DNA from 2 places in the Peribacillus sp. NPDC096622 genome. Region 1 is predicted to be linked to the other one. Evidence: riboswitches for the same ligand, from Rfam matches in the RefSeq annotation. Region 1 holds a riboswitch; the other holds the start of a gene.
The links. A riboswitch is a leader RNA that binds a small molecule or an ion and turns the genes downstream of it on or off. The one in region 1 is predicted to bind cobalamin.
Positions count from the first base shown of each region.

Region 2: another riboswitch for cobalamin. It lies ahead of ACIQYG_RS19475 ((2Fe-2S) ferredoxin domain-containing protein); the one in region 1 lies ahead of ACIQYG_RS03955 (ABC transporter substrate-binding protein).

Region 1 covers NZ_JBIWES010000002.1:116,000-123,584, reverse strand. Annotated here, with positions in the region: gene cobD (threonine-phosphate decarboxylase CobD) at 1-295, opposite strand, end outside; gene cbiB (adenosylcobinamide-phosphate synthase CbiB) at 270-1,235, opposite strand; gene ACIQYG_RS26935 (adenosylcobinamide amidohydrolase) at 1,232-1,867, opposite strand; partial or broken gene ACIQYG_RS26930 (heme ABC transporter ATP-binding protein) at 1,955-2,704, opposite strand; gene ACIQYG_RS03960 (FecCD family ABC transporter permease) at 2,711-3,766, opposite strand; gene ACIQYG_RS03955 (ABC transporter substrate-binding protein) at 3,729-4,694, opposite strand; cobalamin riboswitch at 4,872-5,046, opposite strand; partial or broken gene ACIQYG_RS03950 (polysaccharide deacetylase family protein) at 5,134-5,821, opposite strand; gene ACIQYG_RS03945 (hypothetical protein) at 5,754-5,972, opposite strand; tRNA gene ACIQYG_RS03940 (tRNA-Arg) at 6,159-6,232, shown strand; gene ACIQYG_RS03935 (hypothetical protein) at 6,693-6,857, shown strand; gene ACIQYG_RS03930 (DNA topoisomerase III) at 7,060-7,585, opposite strand, start outside.
Region 2 covers NZ_JBIWES010000012.1:14,210-21,794, reverse strand. Annotated here, with positions in the region: gene ACIQYG_RS19485 (sirohydrochlorin chelatase) at 1-65, opposite strand, end outside; gene cobJ (precorrin-3B C(17)-methyltransferase) at 84-1,739, opposite strand; gene ACIQYG_RS19475 ((2Fe-2S) ferredoxin domain-containing protein) at 1,754-2,122, opposite strand; cobalamin riboswitch at 2,274-2,463, opposite strand; cobalamin riboswitch at 2,665-2,860, shown strand; gene ACIQYG_RS19470 (hypothetical protein) at 2,844-3,002, shown strand; gene ACIQYG_RS19465 (energy-coupling factor ABC transporter permease) at 3,036-3,779, shown strand; gene ACIQYG_RS19460 (energy-coupling factor ABC transporter substrate-binding protein) at 3,781-4,092, shown strand; gene cbiQ (cobalt ECF transporter T component CbiQ) at 4,079-4,855, shown strand; gene ACIQYG_RS19450 (energy-coupling factor ABC transporter ATP-binding protein) at 4,874-5,719, shown strand; gene ACIQYG_RS19445 (YozQ family protein) at 5,830-6,048, opposite strand; gene ACIQYG_RS19440 (alanine/glycine:cation symporter family protein) at 6,215-7,585, opposite strand, start outside.

The DNA of each region.
Region 1 (7,585 bases):
TTTGATTGGCTAATCCGTTCGCTACCAGCATGATGATTTCAGCACCACCGTTCCCCATCAAAACGGATTGCTCAGGAAGTGCTTCTTTTTCTGCAATTGATTTTGTCAGTTCAATGGCATGCGGATCTGGGTATTGAAGGATTCCTTCGAAAAATCCAGACCACTGTTCCTTTATGCCTAAAGGCGGACCCAATGGGTTGATGTTAGCACTGAAGTCGAGAACCGATTCAGGCATATCGATTTCCAGCGCTTCATAAAGATAATGAGGATTAGAGCCATGAGAAGGTAATGTCAAGAATAAGCCCCCCTAGCCATAGCATCAGTAGAAATAGAAAAGATGACCGATGCATGATGGTAATCGTTTTTGGTATATGTTTTGCTTCCAACCGAACAAGCGGAACTCCCATCCTCGCACGGTCGGAAACAATTCCTTTGTACATATTCCGGCCTCCAAGCTGTATTCCCAAAATGGCAGCAACGCCCGCTTCACACCACCCGCTATTCGGGCTTGGATGTTTTTTTGCGTCATTGAATAATATCTTCCATCTGGCACCGAATCCATGATGGCCGGATTTCGAGCTCAGCAACATCAAGAATCCGGTAAGGCGGCTGGGAATCCAATTGACGATATCATCAAGCTTGGCTGAAGCCCAGCCGAATTGCCCATATTTATCATTTTTGTACCCTACCATGGAATCGCAGGTATTAATCGCCCTGTACACCATCGCGAGCGGCGCTCCCCCAATGGCTGCCCAAAATAATGGTGCTGTAATCCCATCACTGGTATTTTCCGCTACGGTTTCCACGGTGCCCCTGACGATTTCGGATTCATCAAGATCAGCAGTATCACGGCCAACGATATAGGAAAGCTTTAGCCTCGCTTCAGGAAAATCCCGTTCATTAAGCGGAAGGCAAACATCCATCCCGGCTTGCTTCAAGCCCTTCTGAGCTATCGTAGTGGAAATGACAACAGCTTCCCAAAGGATACCTGCAAGCGGATGGATGAGATAAGCCAAATAAACGGTAAGACCTGTAATCAATAACACCGCCGATAAGACGATGATCAACATGGAGAGTCCTTTCCGTTTCTTATATGCCCCTTTATTGAATGCCAGATCCAACTTGCTGATCATCGTTCCTATCCATTTGACTGGATGCGGCCAATTTGGCGGATCTCCAATTAATAAATCAAGGAAAAATGCCAGCGTAACTGCAAAAAGATGATGATAAATCATAATTCCTCAATCCGTTTCCAATTATTCGTCAATGCTTCCACAGTACAATCATATACACCGCGACTGATCAGCTTCCCTAACGGAGTGATGGTGCCTGCATATTGAAGCTTTGCTCCTCTTTGGGTTGCCGCAATCAAAATGCTGTCTGTCGATGTTCCTGTTGCACAAGTATTTGTCACCTTATCCATGACATGCAAATCATGAAGCGCTTTTACTTTTGCCTCGGTCGCAGTCACTATGCTGTGGATATATGCCTCTTCTGCCAAATGCCCATTTACGAATATCCATGTATTTATCGTTCCTGGAGCGGAACTCCAAGAATGCCGGTCAGCTAATGAAGCGTCGATGGCATTCCCTACACCCGCCGTCACAATGATAAAAACCGAGAAATCTTCAGTTCTTAATAGCTTGAAAGCAACCGTATCGAGAAAGACAGCTGTCATCATCCCTACCGTTTCCTGAGGTTCAAAACCATGAGTTGTTAAATAGTCGGCCATTTCAACATGATGATCCTCGCAATCATAGCCATGATGGACGTGCCTATTCACAAAATATTTATGCCAGCCCGTCCCCGAACCCGTCACTCCGGAAGACATCGTTCTAAGCGGGATTGGAGAATTCAATTGAATCATCTCAGATCCGACTGTCAAATAAGAATCATCAATTTCCAACGGGATAGTATCATGGCCATGCTTTTCCGGAACGATGAACATCTGCGGTTTCGGAAGGGCGGGATGTGGATGTTTTTCGATCGTCGTATGATATACACCCTGAATCCGTTCCTGTTGGAGCACTTCATTCGGTACATCAACAACCTGAATCTGCCCTTTCTCAAGCAGCATAAGCCGATCACAATATAATCCAGCCAAATTCAAATCATGAAAAATTGAAATAACGGTCAACTTCTGCTCTTTTGCCATTTTCCTCATTAAATCAAGAAGATCTTTTTGATAGGAAAGATCCAAATGGTTCGTAGGTTCATCCAAAAAAAGGATTTCCGGCTCTTGGGCAAGGGCCTGTGCCAGCAGGACCCTTTGTCTTTCCCCTCCTGATAATCGATCAAAATGAAGATCCTGAAAATCAGCTACTCCCGTTTGTTCCATTACCCGCTGGACAGTCGATTCATCTTCTGCGGACCAACTATGGAACCATCCTGATTGATGGGCATATCGCCCAAGTGAGACCGTCTCTTTTACTGTATAGGAGAAAGCTAATGAGGAATGTTGAGGGAGCACGGCAATGACCTGTGCAAGTTGTTTTGACGAATAATCCTTCAAATCCCTACCGCTAATCCGTACGCTTCCGCCTTTATAATCGAGCACCCCGCTAAGCATACTTAAAAGCGTCGTTTTCCCGCTGCCATTAGGACCAAGAATCCCGAATAATTCCCCTTTATGTACATCAAAAGAGACAGAGTCCAAAACAGCTTTGTTGTGATATCCGCCTGTTAACCCTTTTACTTCAAGCATCCGTTTTTACCCTTCTCTCCGTCTCTTTAATAAAATCAGCGCAAATGCAGGTGCCCCGATAAGTGAGGTGATCACCCCGATCGGCAGTTCCGATGGGGCTATGATCGTTCGTGCTACAAAATCCGCCAATATTAAGAATCCGCTTCCTATCAATAATGACAACGGAAGCAAATGTTTATGGTCAGGTCCCCAAATCTTTCGGACTAAATGAGGAATGACCAATCCTACAAAACCAATCGCCCCTGAAACGGCAACGGCTGCCCCTGTCAATGTCGAACCGGCTATCAGGATCCACATTTTCCGCCGCTTGACATTCACACCTAAGTGTTTTGCCCGGTCTTCCCCGAAAGTCATCGCATTCAATTCACTTGTATTCATGATCAAGGTCAACGAACCAATGATAAAAAACGGCATAATGATTGCGATATAATTCCATCCGCGCATAGAAACGCTTCCCATCAGCCAGCCGATGATTTGTCTTAATTCATCACCCGTCAGCGCAATCATCAATGAAATGAAGGCACTTAAAAACGAGCTGAAAATGATTCCCGTTAAAATGATCGTTTCCACTTTCATCGATCGATCCATTTTTTTTGCAAAAGTCAATACGCAGAGCATCGTGAGCACTGAGCATAAGATGCTCAATGCCGGAAGAGTATATAAACCGATGAATGGCAGTGATATATTCAAGAATATTGTCAATACGGCGCCGACCGATGCTCCTGATGAAATACCTAATGTGTAAGGATCAGCGAGCGGGTTCCGGAGCAGTCCTTGAAAAGCCGCACCCGCAATCGCAAGTGATGCCCCAACCAAACCCGCAAGCAATACACGCGGCAAGCGGATGTTCATCACGATATTCGTCAGCATCACATCCGGATCGGCAGAAATCGGCAAGTGGAAAATCTCCTTGCCGATTATTTGTAAAAGTACGGGAATCGGTACTGACACCGAACCAAAGGAAATGCCTATCGTCATTGCGAATAACAAAATGAACAACGCAATCAAATAAGCCAACGTCCATTTAGTTGTCAAATTGGTTCGGATAGACTGATTTGGCAAGTTCCTCTACTCCCTCTATTAAGCGCGGACCGGAACGGGTCACCAAGTCAGAATGGACATCAAAAACTTGGCCATTTTTAACAGCATTTACGTCTTGCCATCCTTTTCGGCCCGTCACTTCACTTACTGAATCTTTCGTATAATAACCATACGTTGTAATGATGACATCAGGATTTGCAGCAATCATCGACTCTTCATCAATTTTTGCCCAACCGTCCAAATCAGCAGCAGCATTATCCGCTGAAATAATATGAAGCATCTCATTCATGAAAGTATTTTTTCCAGGTGTGTATATTTCCGGTGAAGGCGAAACTTCCACTAAAACGGTCTTCCTATCCTCTTCCTTTACGGATTTGGCTTTTTCCTGGATATCCTTGAGCTTCGTTTTCATATCCGCAACGATTTCATTTGCCTTATCATGTTCTCCCGTTGCCTGTCCAATCATTTCAATAGACTCATAGACTTGGTCAAAGCTTTGTGCATCATTGACTACGAGAACATCTATTCCAGCATCCTTAAGCTGCTGTAAACCCTCATTTGAATTATGGGCACTTGATGCATGCGCAAGAACAAGGTCAGGCTTCATCGAGACAATCAGCTCCGTGTTCATTTCCATTCCGCCAACTTTTTCAATTTCTTTCGTTTCTTCCGGGTAGTTATCATTGTCGGAAACACCAACGACCTTTTTTCCCAAACCAAGTGCAAAGACCACTTCCGTATTACTTGGTATCAACGAAACGATTTTCTTCGGCTTTTGTTCTATCGTTACTTTTTCCCCAGTTGCATCTTTAATCGTAATCGGGAAAGCTTTGTGTTGAGCATGGTTCGTTTGCTGCTTTTCTTTTCCTTCATCAGCAGCGCCACTGCAGCCGACCACCATGCCTGCAACAAGCAACATCAACAATATCAGACCAAAAATCTTCTTCATTTTCATTCCCCACAATCTTTTCATTTAATTTCTTCCACCTAATAAAGAAAACGCAATCCTGAAAGATGCCCCAAAACGAAAAGCACCTCCCGTTAACGGAAGATGCTTGCATGGCAACAATAATCAATACGGACTCTTTCTTAGGGTCTGCCACACACCTTCCCATCCGCGTAGGTTACAGGTGTACGAATTCTGGCAGGTCTCCTGGCTCATGGTCATCGTCAACGGTACCTTCCCATATCTCATACAGTGGTACACAGCCGTCAGCTCCCATATACAGTGGCGGGACCGCGCTGGCATTTCACCAACTTCCCTTTTAAGTCATTAAGACACCAAAATCGTTCATATGTATATAATTTTCACTGCCTTCATTATACACCATGTAAGAATCGATTATTATATGATTTTTCTGAACGAATACGAAATGACCCTTCCACCTTCAATGCTTTGAAGCATTTTCAATCAGTGACGCAAACCCTTCGACTGATAACCCGGGTGAAATCCGAACTCGATGCAGGGCACGCATCCCTTGGTCCCTTGAAGCCCCCCAGGTTCGGTAGTGACTGCCATCTTGTATCAGCTTCTTCTGACAGCCTGAGACTCTCTTCGTTATACAGGGCAACCGGATAGGAAAGCACTGTCGTGTCCTGGTCGGGGATATGGTTGAATAACTCCTTCGACTGAACCATTTCCGCTTCTTGCTGCTCTGCCGTCATGCGGTTCAGTTCCAAATGGTTGATGGTATGGCTTTCGATCGAAATCCCAGCCTTGCTCATCTCCAACATTTGATTTTCAGTCAGGTGATGACCTTTATCAACGGACTTCCCGATCATGAAGACATTTGCTTTCATATCATTTTCTTTTAATATCGGGAAAGCCTCCGTGTAGTTATCTGAATAGCCATCATCAAAAGTAAGCCAGACACACTTCTCACTTGGTATCCGATTCCCGGTTAAGAAGAGGAATGCTTCTTCAGGGGATAATGTATAGTAACCATTCTCCCGAAGCCAAGCCATCTGTGATCGGAATTCCTCCCTTGGAACCCGAAGGCCATTACCTTCAGAAATACTGTGATACATCAATATCGGGAGCTGGACCGGGGACTCGCCCGTTACCCAGTCTCCCGTAAGATTTGGCCCTCGGATCTTGCCCGGTCACATCCACAGCTGCTTCGGCCACTTCAATGTCATCTTCAGCAATCAGTGCAGCCGTCTTTGTGCCTAGCCCCTCTAAAATCCCTTTTGAACATCCAGGTAAAATCAAATCCCCACAATGCAACCATCCATTCTCCTGATTTTAAACTAGTGGATAATAAAGCATTCCATTTAATGAAGAAAAGGGAAACTCGGGAACTTAGCGGCCTGCTAAACATTTTGAGGATTTTTTTTTTCATAAGTATGTGCTATTAGCTTGAAAAGTTTGCCTATAAGAAATATAATAAATAAGTCGTCGACTTTTATATATGTCCCAGTAGCTCAGCAGGATAGAGCGACAGCCTCCTAAGCTGTAGGTCGTAGGTTCGATTCCTATCTGGGACGCTAAAGTTTATAAGCCCTGTTATAATGCGGTTCTTCCGTGTTGTAGCAGGGTTTTTTTCTGTTAATATAAGAACAAGTTATTTTATGGACAAAGTAACCACTGATTTATCAAGCCATGTAGCTATCAAAAAATCCGAATAATACAATGCATGTTATAGTAATAAGAAGTTTGAATTATTACGTTTTTTGATATATACCAAAAATACTGGATTTCAGGATATAATCCTGTCTTTTTTAAAAATATATGTTTTAACTTGTCCCATCCGGGTATACAAATACTGTAAGACATTCTCACCAAAGGAGATGATAGTGCATGATGAGTACAATCAGAAGCCAATGGAACAAAGAGAATGACGCAGCGGTGTTTAGTCCCGGTGATCAGCGTTAGAGTCAATTGAAGAGTTGGATGATAATCAAATATGGGAATTACTAGTCTTCTCATCCAAAGGAGGATACGATCATGAGTATTTACAGCCTATGGAATCAAGAGAATGATGAAGCAATTTTCAGTCCGGGTGATCAAAAGCCATTCAGTACGCTCATACGAGTAGATTCGGATAAACACACACACACTGACAAAACACTTGAATATGAATTACATGGCACCGTACTGAATGAAATTTAACTGAAGCATCGATATATGGGGAAAGGGATGGAGCGCTCGCTCCATCCCTTTCTGCCGCCTTGTTAGACTTCATCAAGCGGCAACCTTATTGTCAGGAAAGACGTTCCTGCCGGCAAGGACTTTGCCCAGACCTGTTCCATGCATATAACCCCATAAAAAAGCGCCCTTCACCATGGAGTTAAAGGTGAAGGGCGCTTTTCTTTTATTTATCGAATTTCAGTTTCGCCAAGGCATCTGCCAATGCAGTATTGATCGGCTCTTCTTTATTTTGCTTTTTCATATAATTGGATACTTCATTTTTGGATACTTTTTGATTTTTATTCTGCCCTCTTCGTTTATTGTAAGAAGAAAGTTTTTCGTGAAAACCGCATTTACAGGTGAATGTCTGTGCTTCACCTTGACCGCGCATTTCCATCTTTTTATGACATTGCGGGCATCTGGCATTTGTTACACGTGAAACACTTTTTTTATGGCCGCATTCACGATCTTGGCAGACAAGCATTTTTCCCTTTTTACTATTCACTTCAAGCATCAGCTTGCCGCAATCAGGACATTTCGTTCCTGACACGTTATCATGCTTGAATTTTTGATCACTATTTTTGATTTCATGGACGATATTTTTGGCGTAGGAGCGCATATCACCGATGAAAGCCTGTTTTGGCAGCTTTCCTTTTGCTATCGCAGTTAACTTTTGCTCCCATTGAGCTGTTAAAGCTGGAGAACGCAAG
Region 2 (7,585 bases), on a different contig from region 1:
TGAATGACTTCTTCGTTTCCCGAAGCCAAGCGGCTTCCGTGTCCTACAAACAAAACTGCTTTCATTTACTTTCCCCCTCTTGATTAGTCTTCACAAGGCGCAGGCTCTATGTTTATTTTGGGAGCGATGTCCTGATAAGAAAAATTCTGTATCTTTTTCGAACGTTTGAAGTATTTAAAAAGCCGCTCATTTGGATGGGCATTTTGCTTATACTCCCCGACAATGTCCATAATCAGTTCAACAAGCTGTTCCGGTTCAATGCCTTCCGCAACCGGCTGACCTGGATGGGCTGTTCTTCCAACCGGTTTAGCTCCAAGGAATAAGTCGAACTTCCCTTTTCGGAAGACAATCCCGATATCATCCATAACAGCACTGTAACACGCCATCCCACACCCATTAAAACCGATGTTCAGTTCCTTGGGCATTTTCATTCCGCCAAGCACCCGGTGTATTTCATCCGCATAAGGAATGGATTCCGCTTTTTCACCATCACAGAAATCACAGGCTTTTAATGTCAGTACATCTCCAATCGGCGATAATAAAAAGTTTGCTGATTGCAATTTCCCCGTAATGACTTCCGGATCCGTTGTCGGAATCTTTAATACGATTTTATGATTTGGCGTGTATTCCATCGTTCCCTTTTCCCCGACTACTTCCGCAAGAGTCATCATTTGTTTGGGAGTGAATTGTTTATTCGCCACACCTGGACTAACGGCAAGTTCGAATACCGACTCCATTTTTTGCTGAACAATTGGCTCAATGGATTGCTGAACGGTTTGACCCTTGACTCTTGACAGTGCTTCCATTGCCATTTCAAAGGAAGCTGGCTTCTTTTCTGGTGCTTTTGTAAGTAATCCAACTCCTCCAGCGGATTCGGTGAAGGCTTCTTGCACGGAATCGGCATCTTGATCTAATGCCCACGGTTCCGCTTCTTTTTGCAGACGCTGATGCGGCTTCAATGGTTGCTTTTCCGAATTCAACGTATATTTCCTCTGATAGCCTCTTGGTGTGATGATTTTGTCATCATATAAAAAGGTGGATGAATTACCGATGATGACGGTGGTCAACATTCCAATATCGTGATTCAACATATCTTTCAAATTGGTAATGACAATATCCTGCCTATCCCGATAAGCACTTTTCACCAACCCGACAGGTGTATCCGGCGAGCGGTAGCGAAGGAGAATTTTCTGTGTTTCAACAATTTGCCGGGTCCGCCTGCCGCTGCGCGGATTATACAGCGCAATGACAAAGTCTGCCATGGCAGCTGCTTCAACCCTTTTAGCGATCAGTTCCCAAGGAGTTAAATGATCACTGAGGCTGATCGTACACGAATCGTGCATGACTGGAGCCCCTAGTAAAGACGCACATGAGTTGATTGCAGAAATGCCAGGAATGACTTCAATGCCCACTCCAGTTTCTTCTTTCCAGCCTTTTTCAATCAATACTTCATAAACCAACCCTGCCATTCCGTAAACTCCGGCATCCCCACTGGAAATCACCGCCACTTTCTTTCCCAACTCCGCTTGTTTCACTGCTTCCTGTGCACGTGAGACCTCTTCGGTCATCCCCGTACTAATGATCGTTTGATCTGTAAGCAGTCCCTGAATGAGTTCAACATAAGTTTTATAACCAATGATGTAGTCACTTTCCTGAAGGGCTTCGACGGCACGTTTGGTAATGTGTTCAAAATTCCCTGGTCCAAAGCCCACGACGAATAATTTACCGTTTGTACTCATTAAGACATCTCCTTTTACGCTTTGTTCTTTGAAATACCCGTATGAGCTGGAAAATCTGGATTAGGGGTCATATCCCCGTCATTGAATTGGTAGATCATCTGTGGAACAAACCCACCATCATCGATATTATTGACGATCTGCCGGCCGAAATCGGGCGTTTCTACTCGATACCAGTTTCCTTGGGGATAGGCAATCACTACGCAGGCATCCTTACATCTTCCGTTACAGCGTGTCCTGGTTGTATGGATTTTCAGATCCAGTCCTTTTGAAGTAATTTCATCGCGAATCGCTTGGGTTACTTCTTCCCCGCCCTTTTTCATGCAGCTGCTCCCATTACAAATCAGCAGATGCGTATTTGTACCCGTCAAGTTCCAAGTAGTCATCTTCTTCCTCCTGAGTTCAGGGAAAAGGCAAAATAAAAAACCTTAACATTAAGAGTCAAGGTTTAAAAAACTATATGAATGAGGAGCTAAAGGCAAGTATGCCAAATCCTCCCAAAATCGTCATAGTCCTTCTACCTTTCCCTCCGAAAAGTATCATGCAATTTTAAAAGCAGGTTTCCTGGCTTACGCTTCATTTTACTTTGTCCCTTCCCGGCATCATGCCAGTGGCTATCGACAATTTCATCAGCGTTTACAGTAGCGGGGGCTGCATCGGATTTTCACCGATTTCCCTATTATCCCTTGCTTATTCACACAAGGGCACTTTTAAAATGAAATATTTGGTTTTATTACACATTTCTAACTAACATAATCTATCATATAACAACTTTATCAAAATTCAATAGTTTATTCCGACTGTTTAGAAAAGTTTAATAGTGTAAAACCAGTTACAATCCTTACCTCGCAACAAACTTCGGCCCGAAAAAAAAAGATAGTGTAGCTGGAATTATTTCTTTATGGTACACTATACGAGAATTTTCAAATAATTACATAAGTTTCATGGTGTTGAATTTTTCGGAATTCAGCTTAAAAGGGAAGCCGGTGAAAATCCGGAGCGGTCCCGCCACTGTAAAGGGAAGTTCCATTACTTTAACTTAAATCCACTGTCAAATGAGATGGGAAGGATGTAATGGGATGATGAACCAAAGCCAGGAGACCTGCCATGAAGCATGAAACTGTTTCAGCCTACGAGGATGGGCGTGCGGATCAGGCAGAATGGACCATGGTTGGTTCATGCTGCAAAATTCCTGTTCATTACGCACTTCTTTCCTTTGGGAGAAGTGCTTTTTATTTTGGGCGCCGCTTTTCTTCTCAAGATTGATCAGAAAAATTATAAGTGTTGAAAGGAGAAAGAATGAAAAGAACCAATTGGAAAACTATTTATTTTGTCATTTTACTGCTTTTTGTTCCAAAACGGGCATCGGCCATGCATATAATGGAGGGCTTTTTACCCATAGAATGGGCTATATTCTGGTGGGGTTTGACGCTTCCATTTTTAATCTTGGGTTACCGGTCCATTAGGTCCAAAGTAAGGGAAAACCCAGAAACAAAAATGATACTTGGCCTATCGGGCGCATTTGTATTTATATTATCGGCGCTAAAGATTCCTTCCGTTACGGGAAGTTCTTCGCACCCTACCGGAGTTGGTTTGGGTTCCATATTATTCGGACCATTGGCCATGAGTGTCGTTGGCTCCATCGTTCTGTTATTTCAAGCTGTTTTACTGGCTCACGGAGGATTGACGACATTAGGCGCCAATGCATTTTCCATGGCCGTTTGCGGACCGTTCATTGCATACTTTGTCTTCAAGGGCGCAACTAAATTGGGGTGGTCTTTTTCACTTGCCGTATTTTTGGCAGCTGCTTTTGGGGATTTGGGAACCTATGTGGTAACTTCCGTTCAACTTGCTCTTGCTTTTCCTTCCGAGGTAGGAGGATTCATGGCCTCTTTCAGTAAATTTGCAGGGATTTTTGCCCTGACCCAAATTCCCTTGGCAATCAGTGAGGGGTTATTGACAGTCGTCGTGATGAATTTCTTGAAAAAATACAATCTAGGCGAATTGAAATTGCTGCGAGTTTTATCTAAGGAGGCCCGTTAACATGAAAAAAAGTTTACTGCTGCTTTTCCTGGTCGTCATTCTTGCCACCATACCGTTAATCACCCAACAAGGAACGGAATTTGGCGGTGCAGACGGCGAAGCTGAAGAGGCCATCACTAAAATCCAGCCGGAATACAAGCCATGGTTCAACAGTATTTGGGAGCCGCCGGGTTCAGAAACCGAGAGCTTATTATTTGCGCTGCAAGCTGCAATCGGTGCTGGTTTCATTGGGTATTTCATAGGTGTAACGAGACAAAGGAATAAGCAAACCAAACAAGAAATCCCCGAAAAATCGAAGCATGTTACTCATTGATAAATATGCCTATTTCAATGGGCTAAAGGATGTACATCCGTTGGAAAAGATGGTTTTTGCACTCTCCCTTTTGCTATTTTCATTAACGGTAAGGGATATGGCCGTTTCGCTCATCACTTTTACGGTGATGAGCGCTTTAATCATTTTTGCGGCAAAAATCCCGCTTTCTTATTATTTTAAATTACTTCTATTACCGGGATTTTTTATACTATCAGGAACAATTACCATCCTTTTTTCTTTTACAAGTAAATTTACTTCGATTTCGGATTTATGGTGGTCCTGGAAGTTCGGGAACTGGCAAATATTCATCAGCGATGACAGCGTCAGTACGGTGGCCAATTTGATCACTGTCGTATTCGGCAGTATCAGCTGTTTATATTTCCTTACCTTAACTACACCCATTACAGTCATCCTATCCGTGCTGCGAAAACTTAAAGTGCCTTCCTTATTGGTCGATTTAATAGAATTGACCTATCGCTTCATCTTTATTTTTTTAGATACAGCTTTGGCCATTCACCAATCACAAGCTTCACGGCTGGGATATGGTTCGTTAAGGAAAGGCATTCGATCTCTCGGATTACTAATCTCATCATTATTTTTAGGAGTATTGCAGCGCTCTAGACAGTTGACGATGGCCATGAACGCGAGAGGCTATCAGGAGAACCTTTCTTATATCGAGGATACTTACGCCTATTCCTCACGCAATTGGCTGATCACGATTGTAATACTAGGAAGCTTAATCTTTATTAATGGATATTTGTAAATTGGAGGCAACCCAACAATGGACGAGCATATTTTTCATATAGAAGGCCTCACCCATCAGTTCACAGATGGAACCTTCGCTTTAAAAGAACTTTCGCTATCGGTACAACACGGTAAAAAAATTGCATTATTAGGTAATAATGGTGCTGGCAAATCAACTTTATTCCTCCATTTAAATGGTCTATTACAACCTACTGCGGGAAAGATCAAGTTTAAGGGCAAGAAAATGAAATATGACCGTAACGCATTATTATCATTAAGAAAGCAAGTCGGTATCGTTTTTCAAGATCCCGACTCTCAGCTTTTTTCCGCTAATGTACAACAGGATATATCGTTTGGACCAATGAATTTAGGATGGGATAAAAGTGCAGTCCAGGAGAAAGTAAATTGGGCAATGGCTGAAACGGAAGTAACGGAACTGAAAGACAGACCTACCCATTTTTTGAGCCTTGGGCAAAAAAAACGTGTTGCCATTGCAGGGGTACTTGCCATGGAACCCGATGTCTGGCTCCTGGACGAGCCTACCGCTGGATTGGATCCTTATTTCTCCAGACAAATCATGAATCTGCTGGACAGTATCCACCACCCTGACAAAACGATAATCCTATCAACTCATGATGTTAATTTAGCTTACCAATGGGCTGATGAAGTTGTGGTCATGAACGATGGTAAGGTCATATACCAAGGGGACCCTGTTTCCGTTTTCCATGATGAAGACGTTTTGCTGCAGGCACATCTGGAGAAACCGTGGGTTTTTGAAATGTTTCAAGCCCTTCTTCAATCAAGGAATCTTGCAGAAAGGGACCTTTTCCCAAGAACGAAGGAAGAATTGCTTCAAAAATTGGAGACAGAAAGGATTTATTAATAAAGTATCCCCTAGCTTTTGTTTCATCTTTCCAAAAGCTAGGGGATCACCGATATATCTTTAAAATAGCTGGCGAAAATCCTTGTTCCTAAAAAACAAAAATCCCAGTATTACTTTTCTTCCCCTGATCTTTCTTTTGCAATCTCTATATCTCTTCCGTTTACATCATCAATGACTGCCTTTATCTCGCCCTCCGCATAAGTATCCGAGACTTGTTCGTGGGTTCTAGCCAGTCCAGAAGATAAAGGATCTTCCCGTTTATAATCGCTGACATCATATATTCTCCCGGCAACTTCTGAAGATTCATTTTTTGATTGCTTGCTATCCATTGTTTTCACTCCTAGTTTTTATTTTATCATTGCAGTATTAAAGACAAAGGTATTTTGTGTAAAAAACGAAGCAATATTCAGTAATGATAAAAAAAGGAGGAAAAAGCAAAAAAGCTTACAAGTAAAATCCCCTTTCAAGGACTTTACATGTAAGCTTAAAGAGAGCTTAGCCCTCCTTCTTCACATCCACATTATCGGATGGGTCTCCCCAACATTCCACATTCTTCAAACCTTTAATATTGTTCACATGGAAAACAGGATTTTTCCCACTTTTCTTTTGCTTTTGATAATCCGCCAGTGCAGCAAATGCAATTTTCCCTAGTAATGCAATGGCGATCAGGTTGATAATGGCCATAAGGGCCATAAGCAAGTCAGCCAGTCCCCAAACAAAATCCAGTGAGGCAAGAGAACCGAATATCACCATTCCTACGACTGCGACGCGATAGATGTTTAACCAAACCTTATTTTCATTAATGAAGCCAATGTTCGACTCTCCATAATAATAGTTGCCCACAATGGAGCTAAAGGCGAATAACAGTACAATAATGGCAAGAAAAATACCTGCCCAAGATCCCAATGCCGTCCCAAGGGCATTTTGGGTAAGGACGATACCATCCGTTTCCTTCGATGTATAAAGACCAGAAAACAAAATGATGAAGGCAGTCGAACTGCAAATGATGAGTGTATCGACAAAAACACCTAGAGACTGAATGAGCCCTTGCTTGACGGGATGACTGACATCAGCTGTAGCACCAGCATTTGGTGCACTACCCATCCCGGCTTCATTAGAAAATAGGCCGCGCTTGATCCCCTGCATCATGGCGGCTCCCAATACTCCGCCAGCCACTTCTTTTATTCCATCGAATGCACTTTCAAAAATCAATGCAAAAACACCAGGTAACTCGGTAATGTTCATGATGATGATAATCAACGCCACTATCACATAGGCTCCTGCCATGATCGGAACGATGACTTCAGAGACCTTTGCAACCATTTTGATCCCGCCAAAAATGATGACAGCCGTGACCATAGCCAAGATGATTGCCGTAACCCACTTTTCAATCCCAAACGATTCGTTGAATGCGCTTGTAATCGTATTGGCTTGTACCGAGTTGAAAGCTAGTCCAAATGTAAGCGAAATCAACACAGCGAATGTGATGCCCATCCAACGGGCATTCAATGCCTTTTCCATATAATACGCAGGACCGCCGCGGAATGCATCCCCATCCTTGACCTTATAGATTTGGGCAAGTGTACTTTCAATGAATGCGGAAGCAGACCCAATCAGTGCTATTAACCACATCCAGAAAACGGCTCCAGGTCCGCCCGTCGTGATCGCGATGGCAACACCTGCAAGGTTACCCGTCCCTACCCGCGATGCCGTACTTATGCAAAATGCCTGAAAGGATGTTACACCTTTTTTATCCGCAGTGGCCCCTTCTCCCAAAAGCCTGAACATTTCCCCTACCATTCTAAATTGGACAAACTTCGTGCGGATGGTAAAATAAAGACCCAATCCGACCAACATGATGATCAA